DNA from 3 places in the Enterococcus sp. LJL98 genome. Region 2 is predicted to be linked to each of the others. Evidence: a T-box and tRNA genes for the amino acid it is inferred to sense, from the RefSeq annotation. Region 2 holds a T-box; the other regions hold tRNA genes.
The links. The T-box of region 2 lies ahead of argS (arginine--tRNA ligase). A T-box ahead of a tRNA ligase gene usually reads a tRNA of that ligase, here a tRNA-Arg.
Positions count from the first base shown of each region.

Region 1: it encodes a tRNA-Arg, which carries the amino acid that the T-box ahead of argS (arginine--tRNA ligase) is inferred to sense. The anticodon was not compared.
Region 3: it encodes a tRNA-Arg, which carries the amino acid that the T-box ahead of argS (arginine--tRNA ligase) is inferred to sense. The anticodon was not compared.

Region 1 is NZ_JBTXLU010000015.1:49,092-55,475, forward strand. Features, by position in the region: gene proS (proline--tRNA ligase) at 1-840, opposite strand, end outside; T-box leader at 886-1,094, opposite strand; gene ACYSNO_RS11540 (O-methyltransferase) at 1,207-1,902, shown strand; tRNA gene ACYSNO_RS11545 (tRNA-Arg) at 2,031-2,104, shown strand; gene ACYSNO_RS11550 (DUF2500 domain-containing protein) at 2,222-2,593, shown strand; gene ACYSNO_RS11555 (RrF2 family transcriptional regulator) at 2,854-3,324, shown strand; gene ACYSNO_RS11560 (YhgE/Pip domain-containing protein) at 3,346-6,069, shown strand; gene ACYSNO_RS11565 (DUF2500 family protein) at 6,257-6,384, shown strand, end outside.
Region 2 is NZ_JBTXLU010000001.1:24,264-30,647, forward strand. Features, by position in the region: gene ACYSNO_RS00125 (LacI family DNA-binding transcriptional regulator) at 1-87, shown strand, start outside; gene ACYSNO_RS00130 (GlsB/YeaQ/YmgE family stress response membrane protein) at 175-417, opposite strand; gene tsaB (tRNA (adenosine(37)-N6)-threonylcarbamoyltransferase complex dimerization subunit type 1 TsaB) at 643-1,359, shown strand; gene rimI (ribosomal protein S18-alanine N-acetyltransferase) at 1,343-1,879, shown strand; gene rimI (ribosomal protein S18-alanine N-acetyltransferase) at 1,876-2,343, shown strand; gene tsaD (tRNA (adenosine(37)-N6)-threonylcarbamoyltransferase complex transferase subunit TsaD) at 2,340-3,365, shown strand; T-box leader at 3,429-3,626, shown strand; gene argS (arginine--tRNA ligase) at 3,685-5,376, shown strand; gene ACYSNO_RS00160 (hypothetical protein) at 5,561-5,719, shown strand; gene ACYSNO_RS00165 (arginine repressor) at 5,791-6,252, opposite strand.
Region 3 is NZ_JBTXLU010000001.1:671,280-677,663, forward strand. Features, by position in the region: gene ACYSNO_RS03125 (sugar-binding transcriptional regulator) at 1-256, opposite strand, end outside; gene rpoN (RNA polymerase factor sigma-54) at 450-1,775, opposite strand; tRNA gene ACYSNO_RS03135 (tRNA-Arg) at 1,831-1,902, shown strand; gene rpoE (DNA-directed RNA polymerase subunit delta) at 2,097-2,711, opposite strand; gene ACYSNO_RS03145 (YwiB family protein) at 2,795-3,235, opposite strand; gene ACYSNO_RS03150 (lipoate--protein ligase family protein) at 3,344-4,186, shown strand; gene ACYSNO_RS03155 (HD domain-containing protein) at 4,149-5,510, shown strand; gene yidA (sugar-phosphatase) at 5,533-6,348, shown strand.

The sequences.
Region 1 (6,384 bases), on a different contig from region 2:
AGCAATTGTAGGTGGTAAAATTAAGCCTTTTTCATCGCCATGGGTCATAATGACTGAGCCTAATAAACGGGTCGAAACGCCCCATGAAGTCGTATGTGCTAGGACATGCTTGTTTTCCTTGTTTAAGTAGGTGATATCAAAAGCTTCTGCAAATTTGGTTCCCATATAATGAGAGGTTCCCGCTTGAACGGCTTTTCCATCTTGCATCATCGCTTCGATAGAGTAAGTATCAACCGCGCCTGCGAATCGTTCGGAAGGCGTTTTTTGTCCTTTATAGACAGGAATGGCTAGGAATTCTTCACATAAACGGGCATACTCGTCTAAAATCGATTGTGTTCGACGGCGAGCATCGGCTTCATCGGCATGAGCCGTGTGTCCTTCTTGCCATAAAAATTCGGAAGTACGTAAGAAAGGCAAGGTTTTTTTCTCCCAGCGAAAAACGTTCGCCCATTGATTGATTTCATAAGGCAAATCACGATAAGAATGGATCCAATCGGAAAAAGCCGAGCCAATCATTGTTTCTGAAGTTGGGCGTAGTGCCAAGGGTTCTTCCAATTTTTCATTCCCAACTTCCGTCACCCATGGTAGTTCTGGCGCAAAGCCTTCAATATGGTCGGCTTCCTTTGTAAAGAAATGTTGAGGAATAAGCATTGGGAAATAAGCATTACGAATGCCTTCGCTACGTAAAAAACGGTTAAATTCTTCTTGAATGTGTTCCCATAGTTCAAATCCGTCTGGACGGAAGATAATAGAGCCACGGACAGGGGAATAAGACATTAACTCCGCCTGTTGAACGGTATTTAAATACCACTGGGTAAAATCATTGGTTTGTTCAGTCATTGATAAAAATCCTCCTTAGATAAAATAAAAAAGCATCCCGTCCTAAAAAAGGACGAAACACTTGCATTTCGCGGTACCACCTTGATTGTGTTTTCTTTATTTAAAACACCACTTGTCTAAAGGATAAGGGCTTCAACCCGATTACTTTCATAATCATTCCCATTGGTAGGTTCACAAAAATAGGGGTTATTTACCTTACAGCCAAGGGTAAACTCTCTGCTAAACATTTCTTTGCTACTATTCCAACGCTTCTCCCTAATACTAATCAGATTTTGTGAAAAAAGCAAGTGAAAGTTTTTTCCATTGCAAGAAAAGCAGGAAGTTCGTATAATAGCAAACAGTGAGCAAAGAACTGGAGGAAAAAAGATGCGAAACGAAATGATGCATCGTCCCATTGTCAAACCTGAGATTGTGGACTATTTACGTAATGAACAAAAACAAGTACCGGGTGAATTGGGGCAGATTCAAAAAGAAGCCAATGAAAAAGGAGTTCCGATTATTCCCCATGAAACCGTCGTCTTCATGCAATTTTTACTGGGCCAAATTCAACCCAAAGCAATCCTGGAAATAGGCACGGCGATTGGCTTTTCTTCGAGCTTAATGGCGCAATATGCAGGCGAAGGGGCACATGTCACAACGATTGATCGTTTTGACGTGATGATTCGTAAGGCGAAAGAAACGTATGCCCGTTTAGGAAATGAAGAACAAGTCACGTTACTTGAAGGGCAAGCAGCAGATCTTTTTCCAACCTTAACTGGCCCTTATGATTTTATCTTTATGGATAGTGCCAAATCAAAGTATATTGAATTTTTACCCGAATGTTTACGTCTACTCAAAAAAGGTGGCGTACTGATGGTCGATGATATTTTTCAAGCAGGAACCGTTTTAGATCCTATTGAGGAAATTCCTCGTAGTCAAAGAACGATTCATCGGAAATTAAAGAAATTTCTACATGTAATTAACACTCATCCAGACTTAACAACAAGTCTGGTACCTTTAGGAGATGGCGTCGCTTTAATTACAAAAGAAGCAGCTGAGGTTGTCATTGAAGTAGAGGAATAAGCGTATTTTGCGAAGGAGCTTCCTTCGCAAAATATTTTCGGATAAAATAACAAGTGAAAAGACGGTTGCTTTCAAGTTTAATTTATGATAAACTCATTTTTGTTGGTAAATTATCCAAACAAAATTTTGTACCAGTAGCTCAGCTGGATAGAGCAATGCCCTTCTAAGGCATCGGTCGGGGGTTCGAATCCCTCCTGGTATATCATTTATCGATCACACGAATGTTTTTTCATTCGTGTGATTTTTTGTTTAAAATAAATGTTAGACAGGGATTGTTGGGCTTGATACAATGAAAGAAAAATAGAAAGGTAGAAGTCGCATGGTTGAGACCGTAAGTGATCCTTTTTCAAGTTCGTCTTTTTTCTTTTTTCCGTCGATGATTTTTGTTCTCATTTTTCTTATTATTTTAGGAGTTGTTTGCTATCGCTTGTTGGAAGCGATGAGAAACGCCAATGCTTCAGAAGAAGTGGTTCGAGCGACCTTAATTGATAAAAATAATGAAACAAGTTACACAACGCATTCAGAAGGTATGCACTCGGGTTCCACTCGTTATACGTTAACTTTTGAGTTTGAAAACAAAGAACGCAAGTCGTTTGATGTCTCCCGCAAAGTGTTCTTGCTTTATGTTGTCGGTGATACCGGGCGTTTAGCATTCCAAAGAAAACGATTCAATCGTTTCGAACGAGAATAAGTACATGTTTTGATGATTTTTAGCCGAGCATGCTCGTGGCTTTAGTCATAAGTGGTCCAAGAGGAAGATTCTTTGAAGGTTACGAGGCGCTCGTAGCCTTTTTTTGGTTGAAAAGAATATTTGTTATTTATCGTGAGAAAGCCTTGTTTTGAATTTCTTTAAAAAAGTTTAAGATGGAGACAAATGATTTGTAATTAGAGATAAAAAAAGTCTATAATGGATTTTGCAAGTCGTTATAGTAGGTTTTAGGAGGAGAAGAAATGAAATTAACCAATGCAACCGAGCAAGCGTTAGCGATTATGGCCATTTTGGCCATGCAAAAACGAGAAATCCCTGTCTCGTCAGAAAGTATTTATACGAAATTAGCGGTTTCGCCTTCTTACGTCAAGAAATTGCTGCGAAAACTGGTTGTTGCCCGTTTGATTGGCGGTGTTTCGGGAAACAATGGCGGTTTTTACTTAGAAAAAGAAACGACGGATATTTCGCTGTTAGAAATTGTTGAGGCGATTGAAGGCCCCTTGGTTTCTTTTCCTGATGTCGGCGTATTAAAACGTGCCTTCTCAGGGTTTGATGCCTACGCTCAGGACGGACATAACACGGTTTCCACGTTCTTTTCGGAAGCGGATCAATTGTGGGAAGAAAAGTTAAAAAGCGTTTCTGTGCGTGAAGTCTTAGAAAAAGTGTTTGCGAAAGAAAAAGAAATTCCTTTAAAAAACTGGAATGAATTGTAAGTGTGAAAGAAGTGACTAGAGATGAAAGCAAGTTTGAAACGAATGATGACATTATTTTTACTAGATTGGAAGCGAATCTTCCGGAATCGACCAACTTATTTATTAATGATAGGATTAATGATTATCCCTTCTTTGTATGCCTGGTTTAATATTGCAGCCTTGTGGGATCCGTATTCCAACACAGGTGAAATTGCTGTTGCGGTGTATTCTGAGGATGAAACGGTCCAAGTTCTGGATAAGAAAAAAATCAATATCGGGAATGAAATTATTGAAAATCTAAAAGACAATGACTCGATAGGGTGGCAATTTGTCGACTCAAAAGCAGCCCTCGATCAGGGCGTTAAGAGCGGGAAATTTTATGGTGGGATTTATTTACCAAAAGATTTTTCCGCAGACTTAATTTCTTTTTTAGATGGTCAGGTCAAAAAACCAACGATTGACTACCAAGTGAATCAAAAAATTAACGCGATTGCGCCTAAAATCACGGATAAGAGTGCGTTAACGATTAAAGAAACAATTAGTCAATCATTCATTGAGACAGTCAGTGAAACGCTGTTAACCGTCTTCAATGAAGCCGGATTTTATTTAGATGATCATTTAATGAGTCTCGATAAAATTAGTAGCAAAATATTAGCCTTAGACGAACAATTAGCAACAATCGATCAATACACGCAAGACGTCTTACGTTTGGAAGAAAAAATGCCTCTCTATGAAGAAAAGTTGGCGAAAGCAAACGATGCCCTAGCCTACCTTCCAGAGGTGAATCAGCTGGGGGAAAAAGTTCAACGGCTCAATGAGAAATTTCCCCAATTGCAATCAGCCGGTGCCATTGTTCTAACCTTGCAAGAAAAAATTCCCGAGATTGAAAATGCGGCGCAGCAAGTCCAAATGATTGATGAAGACTTTGATGATTTAGCCAAGATCATGAATGAAGCTATTACAGAAGCGCAAAAGGGATTAGGGATTATTGAACAAGCACAAACCGTCTTACCTGATGTGCAAAAATTAGCCGAAACAGCCAATCAAGTCGTCCCGACCTTATCAGAAGAGGTTGAAAAAATTCAAGCGGCACTCCCGCAAGTTTCTGCTGGCGTGGGCACGGGCATACAGTTGATTGTTACGATTTCAAAAAATGTCGCTGAGAGCAGTCAATTTTTGTCCGAGTTAATCGGTGATCATGCGTTGACTCCGGAGCAAAAAAATGAAATCAAAGTTGCTTTAAGTCAGTTAGATGCACAACTTTCAAGCCTGACACAAATCTTACATTCCGCAATCGGGATGTTGCAAAAAATTCAAGCATTAACGGGTAGTGATACCTTGCAAGGCATCATCGATACATTAGCGGCAGTCCAAGCGCAGATTCCATCTTTACAAGAAAGAATTGCTTTGATTCATGGACAAATTGATCAGTGGTCTTCGACTGAAATTCAACAGTCGTTAAACCAACTGAGTCAAGAAGCCAATGATTTGGCGAATCGATTAAGCCCGATAACACCGACAGCCATCCAAGAAAAGGTTGCTCCTTTACTTGCCCAACTGCAAGAGGGGTTAACACTCGCTGGCGGAATTACTGGAACCATTGTCGACGAAGGCTTAATAGGGCAATTAATCGATTTATTGGAAAATACAACCGGTACTTTGCAACAAGCCATTGCTTTTTTAGAAAAATACCAAGCAGAATTGCCTGATTTGAAAAAAGAAATTCATTCCGCAAATTTGATTTTCAATCAACATTTACCAGAGATTACTTCAGGGATTAATCAAGCTTCTGACTTATACCAAAATGATTTGCCGCGCTTGGGGGTTAAACTGGATCAAGCGGCAAAGTTCGTCGAAGAAGAGTTACCGACGCTTGAAAAAGAAGCGACTGCAACCGTCGAGATGTTAAATGAAAAAATGCCCAAAGTGGAATCTTTATTAGCAACAGTTACCACCATCATTCAAGAGGATTGGCCAAGTCTACGCAGTGGTATCCAGCGAGGTGCCAATTTTATTCGTGAGGGAAAAGACGAGATTGATGTCAAAGAAGTGATTCGTTTATTAAAATCAGATGTGCAATCCGAAAGTGATTTTATGGCAAATCCAATTAAAATTGATCAAGTCGATGTGTATCCTGTACCCAATAATGGTTCAGCAAGTGCGCCGTTTTATACAGCACTGTGTCTTTGGGTAGGGGCCGTTCTTTTTTCAAGCATCGCATCAACGGAATTTCACCTAACACAAGAAGAAAAGAAACGTTTTACCAAAAGAGAACAATTTACCGCACGTATGGGGACATTCTTGGTCGTTTCTTTCTTCCAAGCATTAATCGTGAGTTTGGGCAATCATTGGTTGTTAGGTACCTACGCGGTGAGTCCAGGTTACAGCATCTTATTTGCCCTCTTTGTCGGTCTGACCTTTATGATGATGGTTTACGTGCTGGTTGCTCTTTTTGGAAACTTAGGTAAGGGAGCCGCAGTGATTATTCTTGTGCTCTCGATTTCAGGCGGTGGTGGGAATTATCCGATTGAGATGTCAGGGAAATTCTTCCAATGGATCCATCCATTCTTACCGTTTACGCATGCCGTCAATCTTTTACGTGAACCGGTTGGAGGCATCTATTGGGCCAATGCCTGGTTCGCTTTGGGAATCTTATGCTTATTTTTTGTCATGTTTGGCTTACTCGGTTACTTGTTGTATCCGAAAGTTCAACCAATCATCAAAAAAATGAATAACGAGTTACGAAAAGGGGAAATTTTACATTAATAAAAATAATTGGTAACCAACCGAATTCTCTTTGTATTTTAGAAGCTAAGAGTGAACAAGGCCACTTCCAATATCAATTCCGAGCTGCCAAAAGACAGCCTCGCTTCGCATGGTGAATCCCTTACACCGTGTTGGACAGAAAATGGTTGAATTGCTACAATAAAAGAAAATCGAGTAGGTGAAGGCGATGTCTGCATTTGGTGGTGGATTAATGGTTGATTCAATAGATGGAACTTCCAGTCTGTTTTCGTTCTTTTTTGGATTGGTTGGACTGCTTCTTCTTGTTGTCATGGTGTATAAATTAAGTGAGATGGT
Region 2 (6,384 bases):
GAAGCGGCACCCGTACCAAGGAAAATTACAGTTGGGACGGAACTGGTTTTAAGAGATTCAACGGACTTATCGAAGAAACAACGCTGAGTGATCGCGTGAGGTGAGCGTTTATAAAAAAAGACCAAACGAAAGGGCCTGCGACAAAAGTTGCAGGCCCTTACTTGTTGAAAATGTTTATTTTTTTCCAAAAAAGAAGGAAACGACTGCGACAACAATCACAGCTCCTAGAATGGAAGGAATCACTGCCATGCCGGCGACCGTCCATCCCCATGTGCCAAACAAGGCTTGACCGATGGAAGAACCCACGAGTCCGGCAATAATGTTTGCAAAAATACCCATCGAGTCGCCTTTTTTAGTGAGAGCACCTGCGATGGCGCCAATGACACCTCCGACAATTAATGACCATAAGAAACCCATGTCTTCATCTCCTTTAAACAAAACAAATGTGACGGGACAGTGTGTTCTTTCGTACAAGTTTATTTTATCATAAAGCTGATTTTTGCCGCAAGAAAAGACCCTTATCTTGAAAGGATCATGATAACTGAACCGGATGGGATTTGAAAACAACAAATGATTCACTGTTGCTCTTTTTTATTTTATGGTAAAATGGGTAGGAATCTGTAAAGGTAGGGAATCGATGAAATGAAAATATTAGCACTAGATACATCCAATCAAACTTTAGCGATTGGGATGATTGAAGGAAAAAAAGTATTAGGACAGCTCCAAACAACCATTAATAAAAATCATAGTGTCACCCTCATGCCCGCCCTCACGCAGCTAGTTGCACAAGTAGGGTTGAAACCCAGCGACTTTGAACGAATTGTCGTCGCTGAAGGTCCAGGGTCTTATACTGGCTTGCGCATCGGTGTGACGACAGCGAAAACATTAGCAGCAACCTTGAAATGTGAGTTGGTCGGTGTTTCAAGCTTAAAGACGATTGCGGCAAATTGTTATGGTCGAAAGGAATGGATTGTTCCATTATTCAATGCTCGCCGAAAAAATGTTTATGCGGGAGTTTATCAGTGGCAAGGAGAAACACTTGTATCAGTGATACCTGACCAACACCTTTCCTTGAGTGAATTGCTTGAGAAGTTACGTGGGCAAGCCGTTTACTTTGTGGGCGAGGATGTTGAAGCCTTTGCGGAAGAAATCACCGAAACTTTGCCAGAGGCTCAAGTGAATTCGATTCCAGAGTGGGACTATCCAAATGGCGTGGTTTTAGCTCAATTAGGACGAAAAGGTGTGGGAGTGGAAGCGATACATCATTTTTTACCCGCTTATTTAAAATTGGTAGAAGCAGAAGAGAAATGGCTAGAAACGCATGAAGCAGGTGCCGAAAATTATGTGGAAAAAATATAATTTCTTACGATTTTCTTTTTTTAAATATCGAAAAAAACAATACAAGGAACGTCAATTTATCCATCAAGGACAAGTGTTTTTCGTTCGTGAACTGACCTATAGTGATGTCAAGGCACTGCTTGATGTTCAACGCTTAACCTATGAAGGGCAGACGCCATGGAATCGGAGTGGCTTCTTATCTGAGCTTTATTCACGTTATACGCATTTGTATTTAGGGGTCTTGTCCGAAGAAAAGATGATCGGTTTTATGGGTGTCCGTGTTTTTTTAGAAGATGGCCATATTACGAACATTGCGATCGTGCCTTCGTTTCAAGGAAAGGGAATCGGTTCTTTTTTAATGGCTGAGGCGGAAAGTTTTTCTCGTAGCCAAACCTGCCAAACGATGTCATTAGAAGTTCGGATGGGGAACACCGATGCCCAACGATTTTATCGTCGCCTAGGTTTTGTTTCAAGAAAGGTCTTGCCCAATTATTATGATGAAAATCAAGAAGATGGACTTGATATGGTGAAATACTTATGATGAAACACAAAGAAGATTACCCATGGGACACTTTAGCTACGAGGCTCGTTTTTTTGTGTGAATCAAGCTACGCTTACGGTTCTCCTTGGAATCACCAGCAGTTTTTAGCTGATTTTACCAGTGCTCATAGTCAGTATCTTTTGTACGAGATGGACGGAGAAATTGTCGGCTTTGTCAATTATCATCAAATTTTTGATGAGAGTGAAATCAATCATGTGGTCGTTGCTGCAAGCAAGCAAGGACAAGGAATTGGTCAACTCCTTATGCAAACCCTATTTGAAAAGATGCGACAACAAAAACAAAGAAAAATCTTTTTGGAAGTACGGGCGTCGAACCTACCGGCACAAGCCCTGTATCAAAAACAAGGTTTCAAAAAAATAGCGAAACGCAAGGGCTATTACCATGCACCGATCGAAGATGCATGGGTGATGGTGAAAGAAGTGAGGGACGAAAAAGAGAAATGAGAGAGTTAATTTTAGCAATTGAAAGTAGTTGCGACGAAACCAGCGTGGCAGTGGTTGAAAATGGACAAGTAATACGCAGTAATATCGTCGCTTCGCAAATCAAAAGTCATCAACGTTTCGGTGGTATCGTACCTGAAGTCGCCAGTCGTCATCATGTAGAAGAAATCACGATTTGTATCGAAGAAGCTTTAGAAGAAGCAGGAGTGACCGTCGATGAATTATCGGCAGTGGGAGTAACGCAAGGTCCAGGGCTGGTCGGGGCCTTATTAATTGGCGTTGCTGCAGCCAAAGCCTTTGCTTGGGCGCATCAACTGCCTCTAATTCCGGTGAATCATATGGCAGGACATATTTATGCTGCCCGTTTGGTGGCACCACTTGAATTTCCATTAATGGCCTTACTTGTAAGTGGTGGACACACCGAATTGGTTTATATGGTTGAAGATGGCTCTTTTGAAATTATTGGTGAAACACGAGACGACGCGGTAGGAGAAGCCTATGATAAAGTCGGGCGAGTGTTGGGGCTATCTTATCCTAGCGGGAAAGAAATTGATGAACTGGCCCACCAAGGAACGGATACGTATCATTTTCCTCGGGCCATGATTCGTGAATCAAACTTCGATTTTAGTTTTAGTGGAGTAAAAAGTGCCTTTATTAATTTCGTCCATAATGCAGAGCAGCGTGGCGAAGCGTTAGTCTTAGAAGATTTAGCAGCCAGCTTTCAAGCAAGCGTCATTGATGTCTTAGTTGAAAAGACGATTCGGGCGTGTCAAAAGTATCCAGTAAAGCAATTGGTCGTTGCAGGTGGTGTCGCAGCAAATCAAGGCTTAAGGGCTGCGTTAAAAGTACAAGTGGAAAAAGAGTTGCCAGGCGTGGACTTACTCTTCCCACCGCTTGCACTGTGTGGCGACAATGCAGCCATGATTGGTGCGGCTGCCCATGTTGCTTTTAAGAAAAACCACTTGGCAGGAATGGATTTAAATGCAAATCCAAGTTTGGTTTTTCCAAAGAAATCAGAGGATTAAGTGAGAATTACTAGCTAATTAGCGGGAGATTTGTTATAATTCATCTGATAAAAAAATTAAATGAATGATTTTAGGATCAAGAAGAGTAACTTTTCATTATTTTTTAGCGAGTTCGGGAAGGTGGAAGCCGAGTAAAGAGGGAAAAGTGAAGCGCACTTGAGAAAAATTTGCTTATTGGCAAACGGCATCTACCGTTATCAGATAAAGTGGGTTCGTATGTCGAACAATCAGAGTGGTACCGCGGGAAATCTCGTCTCTAGTGTTTTTAACACTAGGGACTTTTTTGATTGATGATGATTTTTTAGGAGGAAGAAAAAAGATGAATAACCAAAACATTGTGGCAAAAGCGATTCATGCTGTTGTCAAAGAAGATTTAACCTTAGAACAAGTGATGACACTTTTAGAAAACCCAAAATCGGCTGATCATGGGGACGTTGCCTTTCCGGCTTTTAGTCTAGCAAAAGCTTATCGTAAAGCCCCACAACAAATCGCTCAAGAATTAGCAGAGAAAATAGCTGACGCGAATTTTGAAAAGATTGAAGTCGTTGGGCCCTATTTAAATTTCTTTATGAATAAAGGTGCAGTGACTGAAGCAGTCTTGGCGCAAGTAGCTAGAGAAAAAAATCATTATGGAGACGCATCGATTGGCAATCAAGGAAGTGTTCCAATTGACATGTCCTCACCGAATATTGCCAAACCGATTTCTATGGGGCATCTGCGTTCAACCGTCATTGGGAATTCAATTGGTTTTATTTTAGAAAAAATCGGCTACAAACCAATACGTATTAATCATTTAGGCGATTGGGGAACACAGTTTGGCAAGTTGATTGTGGCCTATAAAACTTGGGGAAACGAAGAAGCCTTAAAAGCCGAGCCGATTACAGAACTTTTAAGATTGTATGTGAAATTCCACGAAGAAGCGGAGAGAAACGAAGCGCTGAATGATGAAGCGCGTGCTTGGTTTAAACAATTAGAAGAAGGCGAAGCAGAAGCGATGCGTCTGTGGAAGTGGTTCCGCGATGAGTCAATGAAAGAATTTAATAAAATTTATGAGATGCTCGAAGTTTCGTTTGATTCATTAAACGGCGAAGCCTTTTATAACGATAAAATGCTTGAAGTTGTTGAATTGTTAGAAGAAAAACATTTATTAACTGAAAGCCAAGGCGCTGAAATTGTTGATTTGACGAGCTATGACCTAAATCCAGCCTTAATTCGAAAATCCGATGGTGCGACACTTTATATCACACGTGACATGGCTGCGGCGCTTTACCGTAAGCGTCATTATGCGTTTGCCAAATCACTTTATGTTGTGGGGAACGAACAAAGCTATCATTTCAAACAACTAAAAGCAGTCTTATTGGAAATGGGCTTTGATTGGTCTGAAGCGATGCATCATATTCCGTTTGGTTTAATTACGAAAGATGGGAAAAAGTTATCGACTCGTCAAGGGAAAATTGTCTTATTAGAAGAAGTATTAAATGAAGCCATTGATTTAGCGCATCAGCAAATCAGCGAAAAAAATCCTGATTTAGAAAATAAAGAAGAAGTCGCAAAACAAGTGGGTGTCGGCGCGGTTATTTTCCATGACTTAAAAAATGATCGTTTAAATAGTTTTGACTTTACCCTAGAAGAAGTGGTACGCTTTGAAGGAGAGACAGGCCCTTATGTCCAATACGCACATGCACGCGCAATGAGTATTCTAGAAAAAGCGAATTTTGAAATTGATGAAAACAAAGCGTATCGTCTTGCGGATGAAGCGAGTTGGGAAGTCTTGAAGCATATTCAACGCTATCCAGAAGTCATTTTATATGCCGCAGAAAAATACGAACCTTCAGTTATTGCAAAACACGCGATTAAATTAGCGCAAGTCTTTAATAAATACTATGCGAACACGAAAATTTTAGTAGACGATGCAGAAAAAGAAGCACGTCTCGCATTGGTCTATGCAGTTACCGTCTTACTAAAAGAAGATTTACGTTTATTAGGTTTACACGCACCAGATAAAATGTAACTTACATGGATAAGTTCTTACACTTCCCCAACCTGGCCATGGTTGGGGAAGTGTAGGGGCTTTTCTTCATTTTTTTGGTTCCTTGAATAAGGACTTAAAATCGTCTTTGTTTTGGTCGATAGTATAAGTGAAGGGTCGAACAAATGTTATGAGGTAGTGAGAGATTAAGAAAGGGAGTAATGAGATGATTTATTCAGTTATTGCTGTCACGTCTACAAAAGAAACAAAAAAGAAACATTTTAAAACGTATCGAGAGGCGCTACTCTATGCAACGGACTATCGACAGATTCGAACAAGCCAAATTTTAAAAAATGAAATCGTCGTTGCGGATTTCAGTTACTAAGCGAGATAAAAGCATGCCATCTGACTGCACTGCAAACAGTCAGATGGCATGCTTTGTTTTTATGTAGGGATTCATCGAATATTTTTTCGAAAGAAATCCTCTAAAAAAATTGCGGACGCTTCATCGGGCGAAATGACTGCAACGGTGTCAAATCCAGCTAGCGTACAAACCTTTTCTTTCATTGTAATTTCATCAATGGCGGCAGCTAAAATGGGGGCGTTATTTGGAATCGTGTGGAGAATCGTCATGAACTGGACACGATCTACTTTGGTTACGACATCTTGCGTTAATTGGTTTAAATGTTGAGTTTCGCCTGGCTCTTCACTGGGTTCTTCATGAAATTGTTGAAAAGCAGTTCGTCCGGAAGTATCCGTTGATTTAACGATTTTTAATTCACGAATGTCACGAGAAATCGTAGCCTGGGTCGCTGTGACTCCTTGCGCTTTTAATAATCCCAACAATTCTTCTTGTGTACGAATGACGTGAGTATGAATTAATTTTTCGATAATGGCATGACGCTCACTTTTTTTCAAACATGTTCCTCCTCGTATAATCTTCTTTCTCATCATATCAAAAATGAATAACATTTCATAGAGAAAACCAAGGCTTAAACAGGATTTGTAAAAAGGTTCGATTTCTTTTGCGAAAGCATGTAGAATAGGAAG
Region 3 (6,384 bases), 650 kb from region 2:
GTCCCAACTGGTGGTAAATCTCTTCTCCTCTGACCGTTAGTTTCATACCGCTCTTTGAAGTATCCAGGAGTTCTAACTTTCTTAACAAATCGGTTTCTGTTCTGAGCACCCGTTCAGTTACGTCCAAGGTATCTGCTAAAACTCTTCTTCCTACTGGTTGCATCCAGTAAATATTTTGTAAAATTTGATACCGTTCTTGAATGGTCATTAATAGATCTGGAGCAATGGCTTCCATTACTCTTAAATCTTCAAGCATCTGCAACCCCTCCGTTGGACAGTTTTAGTCCCATATAGACTTAACATGACCCAGATAGAGCAAAAAAAAGATTCATAAGTTTTTTTGTTATCCCTCACAAGACCAATACTACCACAACCCTCTCTTTCACGCAACTGATATTCACGATAAAAAGAAAACGGTCAAAAGGACCTTTTTCGTCCCTCCAACCATTTTAATCATATCTTTTTCGTTTGGTCGAACCCGGTATCCCTAGTTGTTCTCGATACTTTGCCACCGTTCGACGGGAAATTTTGAATCCCTTTTCACCAAGTAAGTCAACAATTTTTTGATCTGATAATGGTTTTTGCTTGTTTTCTTCTTGAATCATTCGTTGAATCCAGTTTTTGACTTCATCTGTTGAACTTTCTTCTCCATCTTTTGAAACAATTTTGGAGCGAAAGAAATGCTTTAATTCAAAAACACCAAAATCAGTCGCAAGATACTTGCCATTTACTGCCCGGCTAATCGTCGACTCATGTAAGTCTAAGCTTTGAGCAACTTCCTTCAAAATTAATGGCTTCAGTGGCCGCCTTCCATCTAAAAAGAAATCCTCTTGATGCGTTAAAATAAATTGACCCACACGATAAATTGTATTCCCTCGTTGTTCAATCATTTTTTTCAACATTTCAAAATTTTGTTGTTTTTCTTTTAAATATTGCGTCACTTCTTCGTCGCCACTTTGCGCCATTTGATTAAAATAATGTGTTTGAAACTTTATCTCTGGCATGCTTCGTTTGTTTGACACCAGTAAGAGCTTGCCTGCCACTTCTTTTACAGTCAAGTCAGGGACAATATATAAATCACGGGTATCTGAAAAAATGGCTCCCGGAGTCGGCGACAAATGTTGAATATAGTCAAATACTTTTTGAATTTCTTGTAAAGAAACACCGATTCGCTTACTGATATCCTCCCACTTTCGATCGACCAACGCATCAAAAGACTCTTCTAAAATTAGATAGGCGAGCGCTGGCGCATGATTATCTCTTTCCGTTTGCAACATCAAAGATTCTTGCAAATTCCTCGCACCAACTCCCGCTGGATCTAATTGCTGAATCAGTGTCAAGGCATCGAGCATCTGAATCAAACTGCCACCCGTTTGCTCAGCAGCTTCCTCTAAAGAAATCGTTAAAAAGCCATTTAAATCAATATATTCGACGAGATATAAGACTAATGTGCGCAGATAAGTCGCTCGATAATTCAAATGAATTTGTTCGATTAATGACTCAAAAAGCGATTGACTCGTATCTGGAATCTGAGTCAAATAGTCTGATTCTTCTCCTTGGTAGTTTTGGGTTCGTTCGTTAGGCGCTAGGTCGTGAACTTCAACGAGTTCAATTAAGGGATTTTCTAGTGCCTCATTTTCAATATAGATGCGCAGTTCCTCGGTAGAATATTGTAGAATTTGAATCGACTGTTGCAACTGTTGCGTTAAAACAAACTTTTGTACCTGCTTTTGCGTTTGTTCTTGTCGTTGTGAAAAACCTTGTTGAAATTTCATTTAAATTCCCCTTGTAATTTTTCTAAATGTTTGCTAATCTATTAAGAGTGTTCCTGCGCCCTTAGTGTAGTGGATATCATACAAGATTCCGGTTCTTGTGACGGGGGTTCGACTCCCTCAGGGCGCATTTCGTTTTATCTATTTCAGTATACTTCACTTTGTCTGCTTTGACAAAGTGAAGTTTTTTCTTTTTGTAACGCTCTTTTAACAAGCCCTTATTAAAGTTCGACTTATTCGATAAACGAATAGCCACTAGCGAAGGAACAACAAAAAAGGACAATAGCTCCTGCCATCGTCCTTTTTTCTTTTCTTCTTTTTAGTTTAGTCACCAAACTCTTCGTCGTCTTCCTCATCATCCACTTCTAAATCGTCTTCGTCAATGATCGTCAACTCGTCTTCAAGTCCACCACTGATTTCATCTTCGTCTGCATCTTTATCTGCACCGATTTCTTGTAAATCAGAGTTGTATGCTTTGATTTCTACATCTTCTTCATCATCTTCATCTTCAAACACTTCATCGTCATCATCTGACAAGTCTGCATCTTCTGGATCATCATCGTTATAGTCGATTGCATCATCATCACCTGTGATAAATGCATTCACTTTTTTACGTTTTTTACGACGTGGTTTGTCTTCATCGTCTTCGTCTTCTAAGCCATGGTTGATTTCCTCATCAATTGAATCAATCGCGTACCATGAACGTAAGCCCCAACGATTGTCTCCTAATGAGATAAAGCTACCATTAATATTCAGATCTGTATAAAATTGTGCTAAAGAATCACGAATTTCACTATCCGATTTTCCTAGATAATTTTGAATCTGATTCACCAAGTCTGAAAAATCCATGACATCCGCCTTTTGCTCCAAAATTGCATGAGCTACTTCAATCATCGATAGTTCATCTTTATTTACACCTTCAAATACATTAATTTCCACTCGGGACACGTCCTTTCACAGTCTACTCCTAATCATACAAAAATGTTTTAGAAAAAGCAATTTATTCTTGCATTTTATTTACACTATTCGCTAGAAAATTTTAAGTAAAGTTCATAATCTCCAATTTTCTCATTCCCCATTAATAAATCATAGTCAACACGGATGCTTCCTGCAATCGGGGAGTCCTTCAAACTTACATGTAAATGTTTGGTATAGACATGGAATAACATCTTGCCATAAGGCGTTGGATACATTGTTTCGGTGATTTCTTCATAACGAAATTGAAAGCGCAAGCGTTGTTCGGTTGCTCTTGTTAACTGAACGCTCTCATCGGGGGCAATTTTTATTGTGACTGGTACTTCAGGCACTCCGTCTTCTTGCGGTTCTTGATAACGGATATATAAATTGTTTCCCACACGAACGACTTGACCAACTAGCTCAAAGAGAAACTCTTCGACCGTTTCTTGTTGCTTAATTTTTGTTTTTAAATAAATATTGACCTTCATGCCTTTTTTTAAATCCATGGTGAACTCCTTTATTTCTATTTTCCTTTTCATTTCAACAGATTTTCTAGTCTCTTTCGTATATAATAAGACTCAAGAATAAAAATCATGTAAAAAAGAGGGTTTATCATGCAACGACTTATTTTCAATCAAATGACACCTAGCAAAGAAATGACAGCTCTTCCCTTTGCTTTGACCGATATCTTTACGGAATATGTTCATTCAAATCATATAGAAATTATTCACTTTTGGCAATTAGAAAAGACTTTTATTTTAGGTATGAAAGATACTCGAACCCCTTTTTTCAAAAAGGGTGTCCAAGAGATTTTAAACACCCCTTACTTTCCGATCGTGCGAAATTCCGGTGGCTTAGGGGTCATCGCGGATGCAGGCATTCTCAATATTACTTATCTCTTTCCAAAAACGAGTCAAACCGCCTCAACAGATCAAGCCTATGAAAAAATGTTTCAGTTGACGCAAGACGCGTTTCCCGAACTAACGATTGACGCTTATGAGATTGTCGATTCCTACTGTCCTGGAACGTATGATTTAAGTGTTAACGGGCAAAAAATCGCCGGGATTGCTCAACGACGAATCAAAGAAGGCATCGCCGTGATGATGTACCTTAGTGTGAACGGGGACCAAGCGGCTCGTGGGCAACTGGTTCGTCACTTTTATGACCAAAGTCTGGATGCAACAAAAAAAGAGGCAGGGTATCCTACCGTCAATCCAGCTAGCATGGTGACGCTTGAAACACTCCTAGGGCAACCTTTATCCATCCATGCAGTGAAACAGCGCTTTGAACAGCTGTTTGAACCAACCCATACAAGCACAAGCCCTGTTGCCTGGGTCAAAAGTCAACAACTCGTTGAAAAACTCGAACAAAAAGCAGCGGGGATGCAAAAACGCAATCAAGTCATTCAGGAGGTGCAAAATGAATTTACCTTACAAACAACAAATTTTACCGATTGAAAAAGTCTTTCGCGACCCCGTTCATCAATATATTCACGTCCAACACCAGGTCATCCTCGATTTGATTGATTCAAAAGAATTTCAACGCTTGCGTCGAATCAAGCAACTTGGAACCGCCTCACTCACTTTTCATGGCGCGGAACACAGTCGTTTTTCTCATTCTTTAGGTGTGTATGAAATCACTCGCCGTATCTGTGACATTTTCCAACGCAATTATTCGATTGAACGAATGGGAGCAGGAGGCTGGGATGACAACGAACGTTTAGTGACTTTATGTGCGGCCCTCCTACACGATGTCGGGCATGGCCCGTATTCACATACCTTCGAACATATTTTTCACACGAACCATGAAGAATTTACCGTTGCCATTCTTTGTTCCCCAACAACAGAGATTTACCAAATTTTAAATCAAGTCGAAGCCGGTTTCCCCGAAAAAGTAGCTAGCGTCATTCAAAAAACGTATCCGAACCCACAAGTGATTCAAATGATTTCCAGTCAAATTGATGCCGACCGAATGGATTATCTGTTGCGCGATGCTTATTTCACAGGCACCGAGTATGGGACGTTTGATTTGACTCGGATCCTACAAGTCATTCGCCCTTACCAAGGCGGGATTACTTTTGCCATGAATGGGATGCACGCCGTGGAAGATTATATCGTGAGTCGTTATCAAATGTATGTTCAAGTCTATTTCCACCCGACCTCACGGAGCATGGAGGTGCTTTTGGAGCACTTATTAAAACGAGCGCGAGAATACTATGTCCTTGATAAAAAGACTTTCAAAAATCATTCCCCTCTGCTCATTCCGTTTTTAGAAGAAAACTTTACACTGGAAGATTATTTACGCTTGGATGACGGGGTTTTAAATACCTATTTTAATCATTGGCTCGATGAACCGGATATTTTATTGAAAGATTTAGCGTATCGTTTTTTAACACGAAAACCGCTTAAATCTTGTCGTTTTGACAAACAAACACCGCAAAAGCTCTTACATCAAATGGAACAACTGGTTGAAAAAGTAGGCTATAATCCACTTTATTACACAGCGGTTCACTCTAGTTTTGATTTGCCCTATGATTTTTATCGTCCGGAGTCAAACAAACACCGAACACAAATTGAATTGCAAGAAAATGATGGGACGCTCGTCGAACTTTCGCAAGTGAGCCAACTAGTAGAAGCCTTGGCTGGTCAAGGTCAAGGCGATCAACGCTTCTATTTTCCAAAAGAGATGGTTGATTTCTCTTTGCAAGACAACTATGATTTGTTTGGAGAGACTTACCAACAGTTTAAAGCCCATATTCATAACGGAGCTTTAATTGAATAATTATATTGGAGGAAACAAAAACATGTCGATTAAATTAATTGCCATTGATATTGATGGTACCTTATTAAATAGTCATCACCATTTGACGGATGAAGTCAAATCCGCTTTAAAACAAGCAGAAGAAAAAGGAGTGAAGATTGTCCTTTGTACTGGACGTCCGCTAACTGGAGTCCAAGATTTAATTACGGAATTGGAATTGTTTAGTGACAATGATTACGTTGTGACTTACAATGGCTCCCTCATCCAAAAACCGAAAACAAAAGAAATCGTTTCAAAATTTGAGTTGACTTACGAGGATTATTTAGCCATTGACACTCTGGCTCGCCAATTAAACATCCATCTTCATACAGAAACAGAAGACACCATGTTCACTTCCAATCGTGACATTAGTCGTTATACCGTTCTAGAATCCTATCTAGTCGATATGCCATTAAAATATCGGACACAAGAAGAAATGACAGAAGAACTCAATATCTTAAAAATGATGATGGTAGGAGACCCTACGGAACTGGATGCGGCTATTGAAAAAATCCCCGCCGAGTTTTATGAAAAATATACCATTGTTAAAAGTACGCCTTACTTCTTAGAGTTTTTAAATAAAAAAGTCGACAAAGGGGCGGCTGTCAAACGCTTAGCCGAACACTTAGGTCTGGACGCCAGCCAAGTGATGGCCTTAGGTGACAACGAAAATGATTTGCCAATGATTGAATATGCAGGGCTTGGAATTGCGATGGAAAATGCCACTGACAATATTAAAAAGGCAGCCAGCTTCGTTACCACCTCTAACGATGAGCATGGTGTCGCAATCGCAATTCAAAAATTTGTGCTAGATGCTTAAGCGAATTCTGAGTAAGCGACATTCATCTAGCCTGTC